One region of the Cerasibacillus sp. genome, then DNA from elsewhere that is predicted to be linked to it. Evidence: a T-box and tRNA genes for the amino acid it is inferred to sense, from the RefSeq annotation. Region 1 holds a T-box; the other regions hold tRNA genes.

Region 1 (5,886 bases):
CTCATTAGATATACGACAAACATAATCATATAAGCAAATACAGAACCGACAACAATTGATGATAAAATTGACATCTTTTGAGCCCCTCCCCCTGTTATTCTGTATTCTACTTCTATTAAACCAAGTTTTGAACACTTTGTCAAAAATTAGACACACTTTGTTCATTTAATGTTCATATTTAGTGATTGATTAATCATTGGACTTTATAACAGTTTCTGATTAATTAACTTTTTAATAAGCATAAATAATCTTTACGGTTGCATTGATATTGATTTGTCCTGGTGCAATTGGGGTTGTCGTTTTACTAAGTTCTAAAAATGGCTGAGGATGTTGCTCGGTTACTTCTGTGATGGATATGGGTTTGGGGTTTAAACTTAAGTGTAATGTTTGAGCAATTGTTTGTGCCTTTATTTGTGCATCTCTAATGGCAAGAGTAAGTGCTTGTAAGTAGAATGGTTGGGGGTTTTTTACTTGTAGTTGAATATTTCCGATGCGATTAACACCTAGTTGCACAGCTGAATCGATGATTTTTCCTGCTTCATTAATATCTTTTATTTCGACTAATAAGCCATGAATAACTTCATAGCCCGTGAATGTTTGTTTACCATTATGATAGTCGTACTTTGGTTGAATCGTATACTCGACCGTACGAATGTTTTCTCTCTGGATTCCCAGCTGTGTCAATGCTTGAAGCACTGCTGTTACCTTTTCAGCATTTTGTTGTTGGGCTATTGATAGCTTAATATCTTCCGTTACAACATCTAATCGAATCGTTAGTAAATCAGGTGTAGCTGAAATACTTCCATTTCCAAAGACTGAGATCGTCTCCTCCGATTGACTTTGTGTAGAATGTGTCACATGATCCCATCCTTTCAGTTTATACAAATATAATCAGAAAGGATGGGTGTTATTCCTATTACTCGCAAATGCATGAAACGATTTTTTCATTTTTATAGATGAAATGGTGGTGGCGAATCTGGTCATCCTTTAACATATGTGGTAAAAAATATCTGATGTTACTTACTACACCCCGGTTATTCTCTAACAAAATCCAGTCAAGGTTCTTCCACTCGAGGATGCCTTCACGTGTCGAAATAGGTGTATCATACTCAAATGTATCAGGTACCGTTGCCATATATGCATACATGCCTCCATTATATAAATCATCGACATTCCAAGTGATCATTCCTTTATAATTCACTTCTGATAAGATAATGCCTGTCTCCTCCTTTACTTCTCTTAAAACACAGGCATCTGCTGTTTCATCATTTTCTAACTTTCCACCGACACCGTTCCACAATCCTAGATTGGGAGATTGATTGCGATTTAATAGTAAAATATCGTTTTTCCTTTTAATAAAACAAATCGTATATGGTAACATACTACATCCCTTCTGTTGTCATTCTTTTCTTTTCAATATAATTTAATAAAAACGTTCGATCTTTTGGAAAGCTAAGCTTTAAATGTTGAATCTCTCTTGCCGACTTCCACTCAATTTCATAAATGTGTTGATCTGGATCATGTAGCGTTTTTTCCCCACCTGTAATCACCACTTCATAATAATGAACTTCAACTTGATTCTCTTCTATGACATCAGTCTTAATATATAGAAGACGTTCAACAACACCTTCGTAGCCTGTTTCTTCATATAGTTCTCTTAAACAACATGATGCAAATGTTTCATCCGGTTCCTTCCCGCCACTTGGTATGGTCCATTTTTTCTCTTCATCAGGTAGCCCTTGTTTAACCATTAAAATTTCAAAATTTTCATTGATACATACGGCTGCAGCACCAAACCATGTCTTCATTGGCAGATCCCCTTTATATTGTTTTTCCACATAACATGTGCTATCTCATTCTTTAACAGGTAACAACGGTTGTATAGAATCCCAACCATAGGCAATTTCAGTTAGCTTTTTACCACCAATATTAATGATTTCCGTATCAACATATTTTCCACCGAGCGATTCATAGAAATACTTTGAGTCATTATCTTTTAATACCCAAACGAGCATTGAATGCATCTGTTCTCTAAATAATTGTTCAGCTATCATCTGTACGAGCTTCTTACCGATGCCTTTCCCTTGATATGTCTTAAGCAAATAGATAGCATACAATTCGCCTTCATAATCATATTTTCCACTTCGTTCGATGCCACCTGATGCAAAGCCAATCACAGATCCTTCTTCATTTTCTGCTACAATCGCTTGATGATGAGCTAATATCATTTCCCATCTTTTTTCTAGCGAATCATACGTAAGTGTTTCATATAGGAACGATTGTGGCACAATCCCGTCGTACGTTGTTCGCCAACTGTCTACATGTACTTTAGCGAGCTGTGGAATGTCTTTATAGACCGCTTGTCTATACTTCATTTCTCCACCCCCTAATTATCTAAAAATTCCTATGTTTTAGTGAGATTATAACATATATTCTAACAATTGAACGGGTCATTTTACATTTCTTGTGGTGCTTTCATTCCTAATAAACGCAACCCTTCACTCAACACGATTGTCACTGATTGAACGAGTGCCAGCCGAGCATTCATTTCTGAATCATTTTGTAATATTTTCACTTGACTATAATATTGATTAAATGCGCGCGCAAGTTCAAGTAATAGTTTCGCAATATGTGATGCTTCATAATCTTTTAAAGCACGTGTCACAGCATGAGGAAAATCGAGCATCTTTTTAATAACGGTAAAACTGTAGGAATCGGTTAAACCAGAAAATGATTCTGCAGCTTTTCCTCTTCCCGCTTTTCTTAAGATAGAGCAAGCACGTGCATGTGTATATTGGACATATGGCCCTGTCGAACCTTCAAAGGTGAGCATATCTTCTAAATCGAATTCAATATTATGATTGCGTTCATGTTTTAAGTCATGGAAAATAACCGCCCCAACTCCAACTGCATGTGCTACATCGTCTTTATTTGCTAAATTAGGATTTTTCGTTTCAATATTTTTCTTCGCTAATTGTATCGCTTCTTTCAGTACGTCTTCTAAGAGGACGACTTTTCCTTTTCGGGTGGACATTTTCCTGCCATCTTTTAAGATAAAGCCAAATGGAACATGTACCATATCCCGAGCCCAATCGTAGCCCATTTTGTCTAGCACGGCGAATACTTGTTGAAAATGCAAGCGTTGTTCATGCCCAACAACATAAACCATTTTATCAAAATCGTACGTCTCTTTTCGATAACGCGCTGCAGTCAAATCTCTTGTCGCATATAGGGTGGCACCGTCTGATTTTTTGATTAGACATGGTGGCAACTCCTCATTTGTTAATTCAACAACTTCAGCTCCGTCTGACTCGGTGAGTAAGTTTTTATTTTCTAATTCTTGAATGGTGTCTGCCATCTTATCGTTATAAAACGCTTCACCGTGATAGGAATCAAAACTCACCCCTAATAAATCATAAATCCGCTTAAACTCTTGTAATGATGCATCACGGAACCATGTCCATAACTGTAAAGATGCTTCATCACCGTCTTCTAATTGTTTAAACGCGTCTCGAGCTTCTTGTTCGAGTTCCGGATGTCGTTCTGCTTCTTGATGAAAACGGACATATAATTCGAAGAGCTCCATAATTGGTTGTGCTCTAACACGAGCTTTATCTCCCCACTTTTTATAAGCAACTATTAACTTTCCAAACTGTGTCCCCCAATCACCTATATGGTTAATTTTCACGACATCAAAACCACATTTTTCAGCGATTAAACTTAGAGTTTGACCGATAACAGTTGAGCGTAAGTGCCCCATTGAAAATGGTTTGGCGATATTTGGTGATGAAAAATCAATCGTCATTGTTTTACCTTTTCCAATATGTGTCGAACCGTATTGTTGTTGGTCTGTTAAAATATGCTTCAACACTTGTTCACTAACAGCTTTTTTGTTAAAGAATACGTTGAGATAAGGTCCATCTGCCTTGACCTTTTCTATCAACGAATGGTTAATTGTTGCGCTCAATTCACTTGCGATAAGAGCAGGTGACTTTCTAAATTGCTTTGCCAAAACAAAACACGGAAAAGCAAGGTCGCCTTGTGTTTCATACGTTGGTGTTTCGATTAATTTTTCGAGTTCTGATAGTGATAAAAAAGCACCTAATTCCTTATACAACGACTGTGCATATATTTTTTTCATATCCATATGAATCCCTCCAAATCAATTTTCCCATAAAAAAAAACGCCCCTAATATGAATTAGAGACGAGAAATTCCCGCGGTACCACTCTCATTGTTCAGTTGAACCAACTTTAAGATTAGATAACGGAAATAAACCGGCTTTATTAAGCTTCTCAGAAGTGCGTTTCATGATGGATAGTTAGTAGGCTCACACCATCCCTACCTCGCTTTATACTATGGGCATCACTACTCTCTTCCTCAGCGAATCAATTATAAAATTTTAATTATTATAACGATATATGGACGGTCCGTCAAAGTTTTTATCCCTCAATACGCATTCTTTGCAATGATGGTGGACACATATAATTATATTCTTTAATTTTTTTATTGATTGTTTTCAAGAGTTTTCGTTTTTCTTTCCGGTTATCCATTGTCTTCATTTTCTCTTTTAATTGATCAATGTCCTGACCTAATTCAATCCATCGAGGTAAGATATGATTATCTTTCATCGTCTTATGAAGTTGTGCCTCATATGGATTTGTCGCTGGTTGACCTAAGTTTAATGGTTTGCCTTTTCCGGGTAAATCATCGAATTGCCCATCAGCTTCTGCCTGCTTAATGATATCGGTTAGATGATCGCGATACTGTAATTTCTCATCAATTTCATATTCCTTTTTTGACACTTTATCCCACCTTTTTTGGCCTCATTAGACCGGTACTTTTAATGATGTCGCATAAGATGTTGAACTATGATATGATGAAAGAAATTTCATCGTAAGGAGTTAATATGATGATGTTAAAATTCTTTTTAGTCACATTGGTTTTATTCATTGTATTATTAAGTATAAATATATTTTTCAAAAAAAGAAACTCAAACCTACATTTTTTTATTCCTTTAGCTGGGGTCGCTTTAGGAGTCATATTAATTGGTCTTTCTATATTTATGAAAATTGATTTATCCGGTCTAGACATCTATGCCTTTGCAATCTTTGCTAGTTCAGCAGCCACATTTATTATTTCAGCTATTGCAGATAATATGTCCAGCTTAAAAAAGCACTATTTGTCAAAAAAATGATACACAGGGTGAGGTCGTTGAATCGTCAATGCGACCTCATATCCACTACCCGCACATGATTAGATTAGCACCGACTTCCCATTCCATTTACGAATCCCAATATCTCGGGTCACTCATTTGCCATTCTAAGACAGCATCATCTAAATCAGTTGGTGTTAAAGTAAGTATCGGATAATTAGCTTTTGATTTTGCTGCATCTAATAAAAAGCGATTACTTCCGGGAAAATCTTCATCCACTAGAAAAAGACAGCCATCACTTTTTTCAATGAGCCACTGATTCATGGCGCGGAATTGGTATGGCCCTTTATACTCACCTTGATATAGTGGTTTATAGAAGTCAGCCTGTATAAGCAATTCTTGATAGGCGAACTGCTGCGGTTCAGGCCAACGCTGATCCATATTTTCGAATGGAGGGATGACAGCTAATTGAATCGGATATGTTTCTTTTAAGTCGAGTAGAACTTCACCCGTCCAGATTTCAACACCCATCTGTCCAGAAATAAGAACCCATTCTAGGCCTTCTTCTATATATTGAATGAGCCGTTTTTTTAGTGCATATTTTATAAATTCAATCCGCTCATCATCGTGTTTAAAAATGTTCATTTCCATTGGCTTATAACCTGTTACAGCTAAGACTTTCATCAATAATACCTCCATCTCCCCCTATTATACTATCTCTCTTTAAAAAAA
Region 2 (5,886 bases), on a different contig from region 1:
GATCCGACATGATACAGAAAAAATTTCAACATTATTATATTCACTAGTCGTTCAGTGATAATAAGAAGGAGGGAGCGTTTTGTCCTTTGCTTCTGAAATAAAAAATGAATTAACACGAATTGAATCAGATTCATGTTGTATGATAGCGGAATTATCTGCATTAATTCGTATGAACGGGGTCATTTCATTTTCTGAGCATGGATATGCTTTAGACGTACCGACGGAAAATGCTGCGATAGCAAGAAGAATTTATACGTTAGTAAAAGAAAAGTATAATCTTCCGATTGACTTGCTCGTTCGTAAAAAAATGAAGCTAAAGAAGAACAATGTCTACATCGTTCGTATTACGACAAAAGTTCGAGAGTTACTTCAAAACTTAAAAATTTTTGATGAGGAACCTTACACATTTGTTCATGACATATCAAATGAAATTGTTAAAAAAACATGCTGTAAACGCGCCTATTTACGTGGTGCATTTTTAGCAGGTGGTTCCACTAACAATCCAGAAACGTCATCATACCATTTAGAAATATTTAATGTGTATAAAGATCATAATAAAGCGTTATGTGATTTAATGAATGGATTTGGATTAAGAGCAAAACAGTTAAAGAGAAGAAATGGTTATATTGTTTACTTAAAAGAGGCGGAGAAAATCACCGAATTTCTAAGCATTGTTGGGGCGCATAATGCGTTGTTTAAATTTGAAGATGTCCGGATTGTACGGGATATGAGAAATTCAGTTAATCGGCTCGTTAATTGTGAAACAGCGAATATAAATAAGACAATCGGTGCCGCGTTTAGACAAATGGAAAACATTAAGCTGATTGAGCGTACCATCGGGTTAGACGCCTTACCAGATAGACTTCGCGAAGTAGCTATTGCAAGGATGGATAATGAAGAAGTATCACTAAAAGAATTAGGCGAATTAATTCCAAGTGGAAAAATATCTAAATCAGGTGTTAATCATCGGATGAAGAGAATAGATGAAATTGCGGATAAAATACGCGACGGAAAAATTTAAGAGCAATAAGATAGATAATAGTTAACGTTTTAAAAGGAACATGGTATAATAACAAGTATTTATAGTCGTGTTTACTTATCATTTTTTTGAGAGCGTTTCCTAAGATTGGAGAGGATGATATCATTGGTTGAAAAAACAGTCACAATAGAATTAGATACGGGCTTACAGGCGCGTCCTGCAGCACAGTTTGTACAAGAGGCAAATCGCTATTCATCTCATATTTTCCTAGAAAAAGACGGTAAGAAAATTAACGCTAAAAGTATTATGGGATTAATGAGCCTAGCTATTACTAAAGGTGAAACAGTAACATTAATAGCAGACGGACCAGACGAAGAAATGGCATTAAATCATTTGATTACCTTTGTCTCTAAATCTTAAATCTATACTTGTGAAATGAATAACAAACATTAATAGGGCCGTTGGGGAATGAAGGGCCTAAATTAAAACCGGTAGAGAATATATTTCTTAGCCGGTTTTTTCATTGTAGAAGAACTGAATTAAAGGTGTGATTTAAGTAGCGAAATCTCCCATTGGGTGTAGAGAGTAGATCCCAGATCCCTCCACTCCGTACGATCTTTACAAAGTGGTGAATGAAATGCGGAGTAGACTGCAGCACTCCGTACGAACATCGTCAAAAGATGAAAGTAATACGGGGTAGACCGCTACACTCCGTACGAACATCGTCAAAAGATGGAAGTAATGTGGAGTAAACCGTTCCACACCGTATAATACTCCCAAGATCGTATAATAACATGCAGAGTAAAGTTTTATCCTTTCTACGTCATATAAATTGGAAAATCTCCATTATAATGATGAGTAGAGTAGGACAAGGCCTACAAATATTACTTTTTGACAAAACTATTGTTCATTCAAGGAGATATACAACATAATAAAAAAGTGCTTCCCAATAACCAAATCGGAAAGCACGTTATTTATTCTCTATTATTTTTCTTTACGCTCGAGAATACTGTCAATTAATCCGTAATCAACGGCAGCAGGTGCTGTCATGAAATTGTCACGATCTGTATCGCGCTCAATTATTTCAATCGGCTGACCAGTTCTTTCAGAAAGAATTTGGTTCATTTTATCACGCATTTGTAAAATACGTTTTGCGTGAATTTCAATGTCTGCCGCCTGACCTTGTGTTCCACCTAATGGTTGATGGATCATAATTTCACTATTCGGTAATGCATAGCGTTTACCTTTTTCACCAGCTGCGAGTAAAAAGGCACCCATAGATGCAGCCATACCGATACAAATCGTTGAAACGTCTGATTTAATAAATTGCATGGTATCATAAATGGCCATTCCAGCTGTAATTGATCCACCTGGTGAGTTGATATATAGAGAAATATCTTTACCTGGATCTTCTGCTTCTAAAAATAGGAGCTGGGCAACAATTGAGTTGGCTACATTATCATCAATGGCACTTCCGAGCATAATGATTCTGTCTTTTAATAAACGTGAATAAATATCATAGGCACGTTCTCCACGGTTAGTTTGTTCAACAACTGTAGGAATTAAATGCATTTTCAATTTCCTCCTTAAATGACAATAATATGAAATCTAATTTTATCATAAACTAAAGGTCAATGAAGGTCAAACAATAAAGATTATGTTTAACATATATCATCCATATTAACCGATTATCCCGTGAAATAAACAATTTATCCTAAAAGGGCTTGTCATAAAATATAAAAGACGATATAATGAAACTTGTGTCATTAATATGCGCCCGTAGCTCAGCTGGATAGAGCAACGGTTTCCGGTACCGTGAGTCGGGGGTTCGAGTCCTCTCGGGCGCGCTTAAAAAATGGCGAGGAGGGAAGTTTCCTTGCCATTTTTTTATTCCTTCATCAAATCAATCAACACATCCGCAATGATTTTCCCAGCGGTTTTAGCGGCTACTTTTCCGGGAATCCCAAGTGCATGAATGGCTTTAATCTCTCGTTCACTCGCTTTTGAGAAATCTGTTCCCCCTGGATTAGAAGCAAGATCAATGATTAATGAATCCGAACACATCTTTACAATTGCCATTTCATCAAGAACGAGATAAGGGACGGTATTGATAACAATTTGAAACTGGTGAATGACTTCATGAAGCTTATCAAAATAAATGCCTCTCATTCCCATTTCCTTTAACCGTGCCCTGTCTTTCGACTGCCTGACACAAACAGTAACATGTGCACCAACAGCAGCAAATAATCTTGCAACAGACATGCCGACACGACCGAAGCCTAGTACAAGAACATGTGAATCATGAATTGTTTCATCGGTGTGCTCCATCGCGATATGTAAAGTTCCTTCAGCAGTAGGTATAGAGTTTAATATGGCAAGATCATCACGGTCAAATAAAGTGACTAATGATCTACCCGAATTCACCACTATTTGTTTTAAATACGCATTCGCCACACCCGTATAAATGACACATGTCTCTTTCGTTTTACTTAATATTTTCTCTGTTAAAACAAGCTTTGTATCAGCGTATGGACATAGTTCGACTGCCCCTTGATCATTCACCCCAGAAACAGGTAAGATCATAGAATCAATTTTAGAAAAATCAATGTTCGCTAATGTGTCATGAAGCACATTGTGTAAGGAAAAAGCATATTGCTCCCAACCAGCAACAATGACTTGAAAATCTGCTTCAGCAAGTGACTGAACGACTTCTTTGTAACGAGCATCTCCACCAATAACTAATACACGGTGTACAAAAGTTGTCAATTGAATCAGCTCCTCTCGTATTTTTCAAGTATATGTTTACGATAACAAATCAATCTATTTGTTGCTTCATATATAGTATATTTTTTGCTGAATATGTCTAAAACGACTATAATTGTAACAATAAAGGAGTGGCATAAAATGAAGCAAAATGAAAAGATACGCATCGGAATTATTGGATATGGTAACTTGGGACGTGGAGCAGAATTAGCAATTCAGAATAACCCTGATATGGAATTAGTTGGGATTTTCACAAGAAGAAATCCAGCAACGATTGAAACGGCTACAGAAGGTGTTTCGGTTTATCCATATCATGATATAGAATCTTTTCAGGAAAAAATTGATGTGATGGTTTTATGTGGTGGTTCAGCGAGTGATTTACCGACGATGAGTCCAGAAGTAGCGAAACACTTTTCAATTGTAGACAGCTATGATAACCACGCAAAAATTCCTGAGCATTTTGAACGAGTGAATGAAGCAGCTCTACAGGGAGGAAATACAGCCGTTATTTCAACTGGTTGGGATCCAGGTTTGTTTTCACTTAACCGCTTATTAGGGGAAATCGTTATTCCAAACGGTGGCACGCACACATTTTGGGGAGAAGGACTCAGTCAAGGACATTCAGAAGCTGTCCGGCGCATTGAAGGAGTCAAACATGCGGTTCAATATACGGTTCCTATTGAGTCCGTTTTAGCTGATGCTAGACGTGGAAAAGGTGAGAAATTGTCTGCAGCGGAACGCCATAAACGTGTCTGTTATGTTGTTGCTGATAAAATAGATTATGAGCGGATTGAAAAAGAAATCAAAACAATGCCAGATTATTTCGCACCATATGATACGACGGTTCATTTTATTGATGAGGCGACATTCTTTAATGAGCATCAAAAAATGAAACATGGGGGCTTTGTCATTCGCTCCGGAAAAACAAGTGCAGATCACCAACAGACAATGGAATTCGCCTTAACATTAGAGAGTAATCCAGAATTCACTGCTAGTGTATTAGTCGCTTATGCTCGTGCTGCTTATCGGTTACATAAAAAAGGCGAAACAGGTGCTAAAACACCGTTTGATGTACCATTTTCTATGATGACTAATAAAACAGCATCGCAAATTATGAAAGAGTTACTATAAGACGGAGTAGAAAAACAGATGACGATTTATTTTTACATGAGAGAGAACTGTCCGCTCTGTGATGAGACGGAACAATTGTTGCAAATCCTACAAATGGAACATGACTTTACGATTGAAAAGAGAAATATCGAAATGAATGATCAATGGTTAAGTAAATATCAACTAGAAATTCCTGTTGTTGAGGTAGGCGACCATATAATATTTGGGAAGGATTTAAACCTTCATTATTTAGAAGAAGTCCTCAATAAGGCATAATATCGTTAGGATAGATTCTTTAAATTATGTTATACTAAAAATAGGAAGAATGATTTTCCTATTTTTTTGACACATGCGGGACAATTCTGACCCATATGGGATAAAAAATGACCACCTATGAGGAGTTAATGACATGAATGTTTTACTCGACTTATTAAAAAGAATATACCCGAATATGCTGGAAGATATGCAACAACGTTATGACATCATGAGACATGTTAATTTGCTCCAGCCAATCGGGAGACGCTCGTTAGCAGATGTTATGGACTTAACTGAACGCACGATTCGTAGTGAAATTGAATTGTTACAAGAACAACGTATTTTGCAAATAACGAGTAAAGGCATGTTTTTAACTTCAGAGGGAAAACTCATTCTAGACCAGCTCGTCCCATTTATTAAAGAATTAGCTGGCTTAAATGAATTAGAAGAAAAGGTTAAGAAACAGTTAGGACTTGAAAGAGTCATCATTGTACCAGGCAATAGTGATGAAGAGGAAAGGGCTAAGCTGGAGATAGGAAGAGCCTGTGCGACTTATTTAGATACAATCATGACAACAGATGCGACAATTGCTGTTACAGGTGGTTCAACGATTGCCGCTGTAGCTAATCAAATGGAAGAAACAGTGGAAAAAAATAATTACCTCTTTGTCCCAGCACGTGGCGGTTTTGGTGAGAATGTAGAGTACCAGGCGAATACCATTGTTGCAAAAATGGCTCGAAAAACAAATAGCGCATATCGCATGCTTTTTATGCCTGATT
Region 3 (5,886 bases), on a different contig from region 1:
GGTGCGCTTTTATAAAGTAATAGGTCACGTAAAAAGTAAATCATATCGTAAACAAAGCGACCGGGGTCTTTCCCGTGCTGGATCAACTCATCAAAGAGTGACAAACTGGTTTGAATATCTTGCTCATACATCGCTGTCACAATATCTGTTAAAATATGTTGCGACACACCACCTGTGACAGCCAACACGTCCTCTAGTAACACTTCACCATCACTATAAGAAATGGCTTGATCGAGTATACTAAGCGCATCACGCATTCCACCTTCAGCCGCTAGAGCAATCGCTTGTAACGCTTCTTCTGAAACAGGTGTTTCTTCTTCACTTACAATATGATGCATACGCTGAACAATCGTTTGCGATGAAATGGGTTTAAAATCAAAACGTTGACACCGAGAAATAATGGTTAGCGGAATTTTATGTGGTTCCGTCGTCGCTAAAATGAAAACAACATGTTTAGGAGGTTCTTCTAAAGTTTTTAATAACGCATTGAACGCACTCGTTGATATCATATGCACTTCATCAATAATATAAACTTTGTATGGAACTGATGTTGATGCATACTTGACATGATCACGAATATCACGAACATCTTCAACACTTGTGTTTGAAGCCGCATCCATCTCGATGACATCAGAAATTGAACCATCTAAAATACCACGACATGCTTGACATTCATTACAAGGTTCTTCACTTGGTGCCTGCTCACAATTGATCGCTTGAGCGAAAATTTTGGCAGCACTTGTCTTCCCTGTCCCACGTGGGCCAGAGAATAAATAAGCATGCGAAAATTGATTATTTAAAATGGCATTTTGTAATGTTTTTGTTATATGTGATTGACCAACTACATCTGCAAATGTCCGTGGACGCCATTTTCGATATAATGCCTGATAACTCATTTCACATGTTCCTTTCCATCGTCTCTTCTTAAGTATATCTTAAACATTGGGTGATTGTGAACTATTATCGAATGATTTTCTGTTTTACTATTTTTAGATGATTCCTTTGATATAATAGAAATTAGAATTGTTAATGTGTGCGATTACAAAAAATTGATGAAGACTTATGATAAAAGAGGGGTCTAAGTGGATAAAATTGCTAAAACAATTTATTTAATTAGCTTTATGATTCTCTTTGCCATTCAATATAAAATTGTTGGTCTAATTAATGATGCTTTTCTTCATTTTACGGGTGTTTTTCTTTTTATTCTCATGTTTTGTGTTGTTCCTGGAATTGTATTAGTTTCTCTTACATTAGCACGGAAATTGACAGACCTGTATGTCAACCGAAAAAATTAACCCCTTACTACCAAACAGGTACAAGGGGTTTCGTTTTATCTATGTATGCCGTGCACCCGCAGTCGATGGAACGGACCTATGCGTTACTTAAGTTCATGGCTCAGCTTCGGTAACCCCACGGCACACAGAAATGACCACTTACTGCTGCTTCCTTCCGGACCTGACAGGGTTCATGGGTTTCTGTTGCGCAGGACCTAAGCGTCAACACCAATTCCTTAAGGCAGACCATAAATCCGGCCACCTCGATTGGGAATTCAGTCTCGCTATAGCGGATTGCGAGTACAGGGTGCCGCTAGCTCCCCACTTAGCACGGTAATACTCATTATACTTTTTTTTCTTATAAAATGCAATGGGATTTATTTATTTGGATAAATTTACTTAAGTTTCTTCTTAGCTTGACGTAAATGTCGGAAAAAACTTGTTAAAAGCATACGACATTCCTCTTCTAGTACACCATGTGTGACATCAACTTGATGATTAAAACGTTCTTCCTCTAAAAGATTCATTAATGTCCCGGCACAACCTGCTTTCGGATCTGTTGCCCCATAAACAACGCGATTTATGCGTGACTGGACAATGGCCCCAGCGCACATCGGACATGGTTCTAATGTGACATATAAAGTACAGTCCTCTAAGCGCCAACTCCCTAACTTCTTATTCGCCTCTTGAATCGCTATAAGTTCTGCATGTGATAATGTTCTTTGCGTTGACTCACGTACATTATAGCCCTTACCAATTACTTCCCCGTTATAAACAATCACTGCTCCAATAGGCACTTCATTCATTTGTTCTGCTTTCTTCGCTTCTTCTATCGCTAAAGACATATATTGTTCATCTGTCATATTTACCACCATCATTTATTTTTTATTAACTTGTAGAATTAATCGTCAAATCCCATTAAGGCAAGTAGTTCTGGTTCATTTACTATTAAATCGTTTAATGTATATTGATCAAGAACTTTATGAAATGCTCCTAATGCTTTATTTAAAACATGTTTTAATTTACAAGCAGATATCATTAAAGCGACTGTTCCCGTATTACAAAAACATGGTACTGAAATTACGGCTCGCTTCTACCAATTAATGTTCAAAAACCATCCCGAATTAAAAAATATATTCAATCAAACAAACCAACGTAAGGGCGATCAATCACGTGCACTTGCCAATACTGTCTATGCCGCAGCTCTTCACATCGATCGTCTTGAAGATATTTTACCACATGTCATGCCGATTGCTCATAAACACAGAAGCTTAAATATTAAACCTGAGCATTATCCAATTGTTGGAAAACATTTATTATTAGGAATGAAAGATGTGCTAGGGGAAGTAGCAACACCTGAAGTGATTGAGGCTTGGGAAAAAGCTTATAATGAAATAGCCAATGTATTTATCTCAGTTGAAAAAGGAATGTACCAACAAGTTGAAGATAAACCAGGTGGATGGGCAGACTACCGCGATTTCAAAGTAACGAAAAAGATAGTTGAAAGTGATGTTATTACATCATTCTATTTAGAACCTGCTGATGGAAATCCATTTCCTAACCATAAACCAGGTCAGTATTTAACAATTAAAGCGGAGATTGATGGACAATCATATACACATTTACGCCAATATACGATTTCATGTGCGACTGGAGAAGGGGTATATCGCATTAGCGTTAAACGTGAAGATGCGACAGATAATAGTCCACGTGGTATTGTGTCTAACTATTTACATGAATATGTTCATGAAGGAAGTATTATTCCGGTCAGTGCGCCAGCAGGTGATTTTATTCTTGACATCGATGACACAAGACCTCTTATTTTATTAAGTGGTGGAGTTGGGTTAACACCGATGATGAGTATGTTAGAAACTGTTATTAAAGAACAACCAAACCGCGAAGTGCTCTTTATCCATGCGGCAAGAAATGAGAAGGTACACGCGATGAAAGAACGCGTTCAAGACATTGTTAAAGAACTTAAACAAGTATCTAATTTTACAGTTTATAGTGAGCCGGAGAAAGCGGATCACTGTGATAACGTCGGTTATATTGATTACGATTGGTTAACGCCTATCTTACCAACAAATGATGCTGCCTTTTATTTCTGTGGGCCTGAAGGGTTTATGGAAGCAATGTACCGTCATTTAAGACAATTTCATGTATCTGAAGCAGATTGCCATTTCGAATTCTTCGGATCTGCAAAAGATATGACAGCTTAAATCAATCAAACTTAAAAAGAGTCTGAGACAAATAGATGCTCTATCAAAGAAAATCCGAACGTAGTGCATATTCATCGCTTCGGAAATATACTTCGCTTTCACCACTCCGGGTACAAGTGCGACATCTCCTTAGGCTCACTTTGTTCGCCTTCGGAGTGTCTTCTTTGCCGCTTAGCGGCTGGTGAGCCTCCAACGCACAGGACGTCCTAGTGTCGGTGTATGCCACAGGACGTGACCGTACCTAGCCGACCAGGAGGCTACGTATATTTCCTACGCTAAAATAGTACAATGTTCGTCTTTGAGTTGAGCATATTATTTTTGTCCCATCTCTTTTTTTAATGACACACTAACGTCCCTGACAGGAGTCGAACCTGTGCACATAGCTTAGGAGGCTACTGCTCTATCCACTGAGCTACAGAGACAAACAAATAATATTATACACTAGAATTGCCATTCGGTGAACTACATTTTTTTCGTTAATTAAGGACTAAAAGCCCGTTCATTTTACATGGTACAAGCCTATACTCTATGCTAGAATAATAAATTATAGGTAGCTTGAACAAGGAGGGATTGCTAATGAAAGATGTCCCTTTTATAGCCATAGAAGGACCCATTGGGGTGGGAAAAACATCTTTAGCAGAAAGACTGAGTTCCCATTACGGTTTCCATCTTTTAAAAGAAATCGTCGATGAAAATCCGTTTCTTGGGAAATTTTACGATGATATCAGAGAATGGAGTTTTCAGACGGAGATGTTCTTTTTATGCAATCGTTTTAAACAATTAGAAGATGTGGAAAACGACTATTTAAAAAAACAGAAACCAGTCATTGCTGATTACCATATCGGAAAAAATATGATTTTCGCCCAAAGAACATTACAAGGAGATAAATTAAATAAATATAAACAAATTTATCAGATTATCACAGAGGATATACCTCTACCGAACATGATAATTTATCTTCATGCTAGTCTAGATACACTTTTGGACCGTATCGAATGCCGCGGGAGAGAAATTGAAAAAAATATCCAACCCGACTATCTTGAACAGCTTTCTCAAGATTATGACGTGTTTATGAAGCAGTTTGGACAAAAGAATCCACATATCCCTATCATTCGAGTGAATGGTGATGAAATGGATTTTGTAAATCGAAAAGAAGATTTAGAAGCAATCATTAAACAAGTTGATGAAAAATTAATAGCTTACTCGCATTAATTTTTATACAGGAGGACATCAAGATGAATTTACGGGAAAAATATAATATCCCAAATGACAGTATCATTACCATCGCTGGAACGGTAGGGGTTGGAAAGTCAACAATGACCAAAGCCTTATCACAAGCTCTTAATTTTAAAACTTCATTTGAAAAAGTGGATAATAACCCATATTTAGAGAGATTTTATAAAGATTTTAAACGTTGGAGTTTTCATTTACAAATTTATTTTCTAGCAGAGCGTTTTAAAGAACAAAAAAGAATGTTTGAATATGGTGGGGGTTTTGTGCAAGATCGTTCTATCTATGAGGATACAGGTATTTTTGCAAAAATGCATTATGAAAAAGGAACGATGTCACCAGAAGACTACGAAACATACAAGAGTTTATTTGAAGCCATGGTCATGACACCATATTTCCCACATCCAGATTTACTCATATATTTAGAAGGATCATTAAAAGATATATTAGAAAGAATCGAAAAACGTGGTCGCGATATGGAAAAAAGTACCCCAACTTCATATTGGAAAGAAATGCATCGACGATATGATGATTGGATTAACAGTTTTAATTCTTGTCCCATTTTACGAATTGATATCAATGATTACGACTTGGTTCATGATAAACAATCGATTGAACCAATCATCGAGAAGATTAGCCATTCCATCAACCAAGCAAGAAAATGGAAAAAAAAATAAAAAAAATCGCTACACCCTGATGTAGCGATTTTTTTATATCTCCAAAATTTTATGCGCTAATAAATTAAATGGAGGAGGTAGAGGGATTCGAACCCCCGCGGGCTTTGACACCCCTTTCGGTTTTCAAGACCGACCCCTTCAGCCAGACTTGGGTATACCTCCATAATCAACATTATTAAATATACACGAATTCTTATGAGATGTCAATATAAAAATAAAAAAAACTTTACTTTAAATTAACATTTATACTTATGTCGAGTAATTAAGGGACTATCCGAAATAGTGGGATTGCCATTCAATTTCGGACAGTCCATCTATACATTATTTAATTACTTCCAAACCACCCATATAAGGACGTAAGACTTCTGGCACGATAACAGAACCGTCTTCTTGTTGATAGTTCTCTAAAATCGCGACAATTGTTCGACCAATCGCAAGACCAGAACCATTTAATGTATGAACAAATTCTGGTTTCCCTTTCGCACC

What was found. The T-box of region 1 lies ahead of argS (arginine--tRNA ligase). A T-box ahead of a tRNA ligase gene usually reads a tRNA of that ligase, here a tRNA-Arg.
Region 2: it has a tRNA-Arg gene. The T-box ahead of argS (arginine--tRNA ligase) is inferred to sense a tRNA for this amino acid. The anticodon was not compared.
Region 3: it has a tRNA-Arg gene. The T-box ahead of argS (arginine--tRNA ligase) is inferred to sense a tRNA for this amino acid. The anticodon was not compared.

What each region holds. Positions count from the first base shown of each region.
Region 1 is NZ_DATBTY010000054.1:19,355-25,240, forward strand. It holds gene VIG73_RS09225 (hypothetical protein) at 1-74, opposite strand, end outside; gene VIG73_RS09230 (SIMPL domain-containing protein) at 232-858, opposite strand; gene VIG73_RS09235 (8-oxo-dGTP diphosphatase) at 917-1,381, opposite strand; gene VIG73_RS09240 (NUDIX hydrolase) at 1,383-1,808, opposite strand; gene VIG73_RS09245 (GNAT family N-acetyltransferase) at 1,854-2,375, opposite strand; gene argS (arginine--tRNA ligase) at 2,456-4,147, opposite strand; T-box leader at 4,199-4,392, opposite strand; gene VIG73_RS09255 (DUF1992 domain-containing protein) at 4,442-4,804, opposite strand; gene VIG73_RS09260 (hypothetical protein) at 4,912-5,196, shown strand; gene VIG73_RS09265 (DUF1273 domain-containing protein) at 5,284-5,838, opposite strand.
Region 2 is NZ_DATBTY010000073.1:141,062-146,947, forward strand. It holds gene VIG73_RS12650 (YvcK family protein) at 1-58, shown strand, start outside; gene whiA (DNA-binding protein WhiA) at 80-1,021, shown strand; gene VIG73_RS12660 (HPr family phosphocarrier protein) at 1,145-1,399, shown strand; gene clpP (ATP-dependent Clp endopeptidase proteolytic subunit ClpP) at 1,964-2,551, opposite strand; tRNA gene VIG73_RS12670 (tRNA-Arg) at 2,753-2,826, shown strand; gene dpsA (dipicolinate synthase subunit DpsA) at 2,867-3,745, opposite strand; gene VIG73_RS12680 (diaminopimelate dehydrogenase) at 3,884-4,873, shown strand; gene VIG73_RS12685 (glutaredoxin family protein) at 4,892-5,128, shown strand; gene VIG73_RS12690 (sugar-binding transcriptional regulator) at 5,262-5,886, shown strand, end outside.
Region 3 is NZ_DATBTY010000003.1:165,687-171,572, reverse strand. It holds gene dnaX (DNA polymerase III subunit gamma/tau) at 1-896, opposite strand, end outside; gene VIG73_RS01000 (hypothetical protein) at 1,083-1,295, shown strand; RNA gene ffs (signal recognition particle sRNA large type) at 1,344-1,608, opposite strand; gene tadA (tRNA adenosine(34) deaminase TadA) at 1,670-2,137, opposite strand; gene VIG73_RS00985 (hypothetical protein) at 2,176-2,313, opposite strand; gene hmpA (NO-inducible flavohemoprotein) at 2,309-3,493, shown strand; tRNA gene VIG73_RS00975 (tRNA-Arg) at 3,844-3,915, opposite strand; gene VIG73_RS00970 (deoxynucleoside kinase) at 4,070-4,705, shown strand; gene VIG73_RS00965 (deoxynucleoside kinase) at 4,729-5,400, shown strand; tRNA gene VIG73_RS00960 (tRNA-Ser) at 5,470-5,562, opposite strand; gene serS (serine--tRNA ligase) at 5,722-5,886, opposite strand, start outside.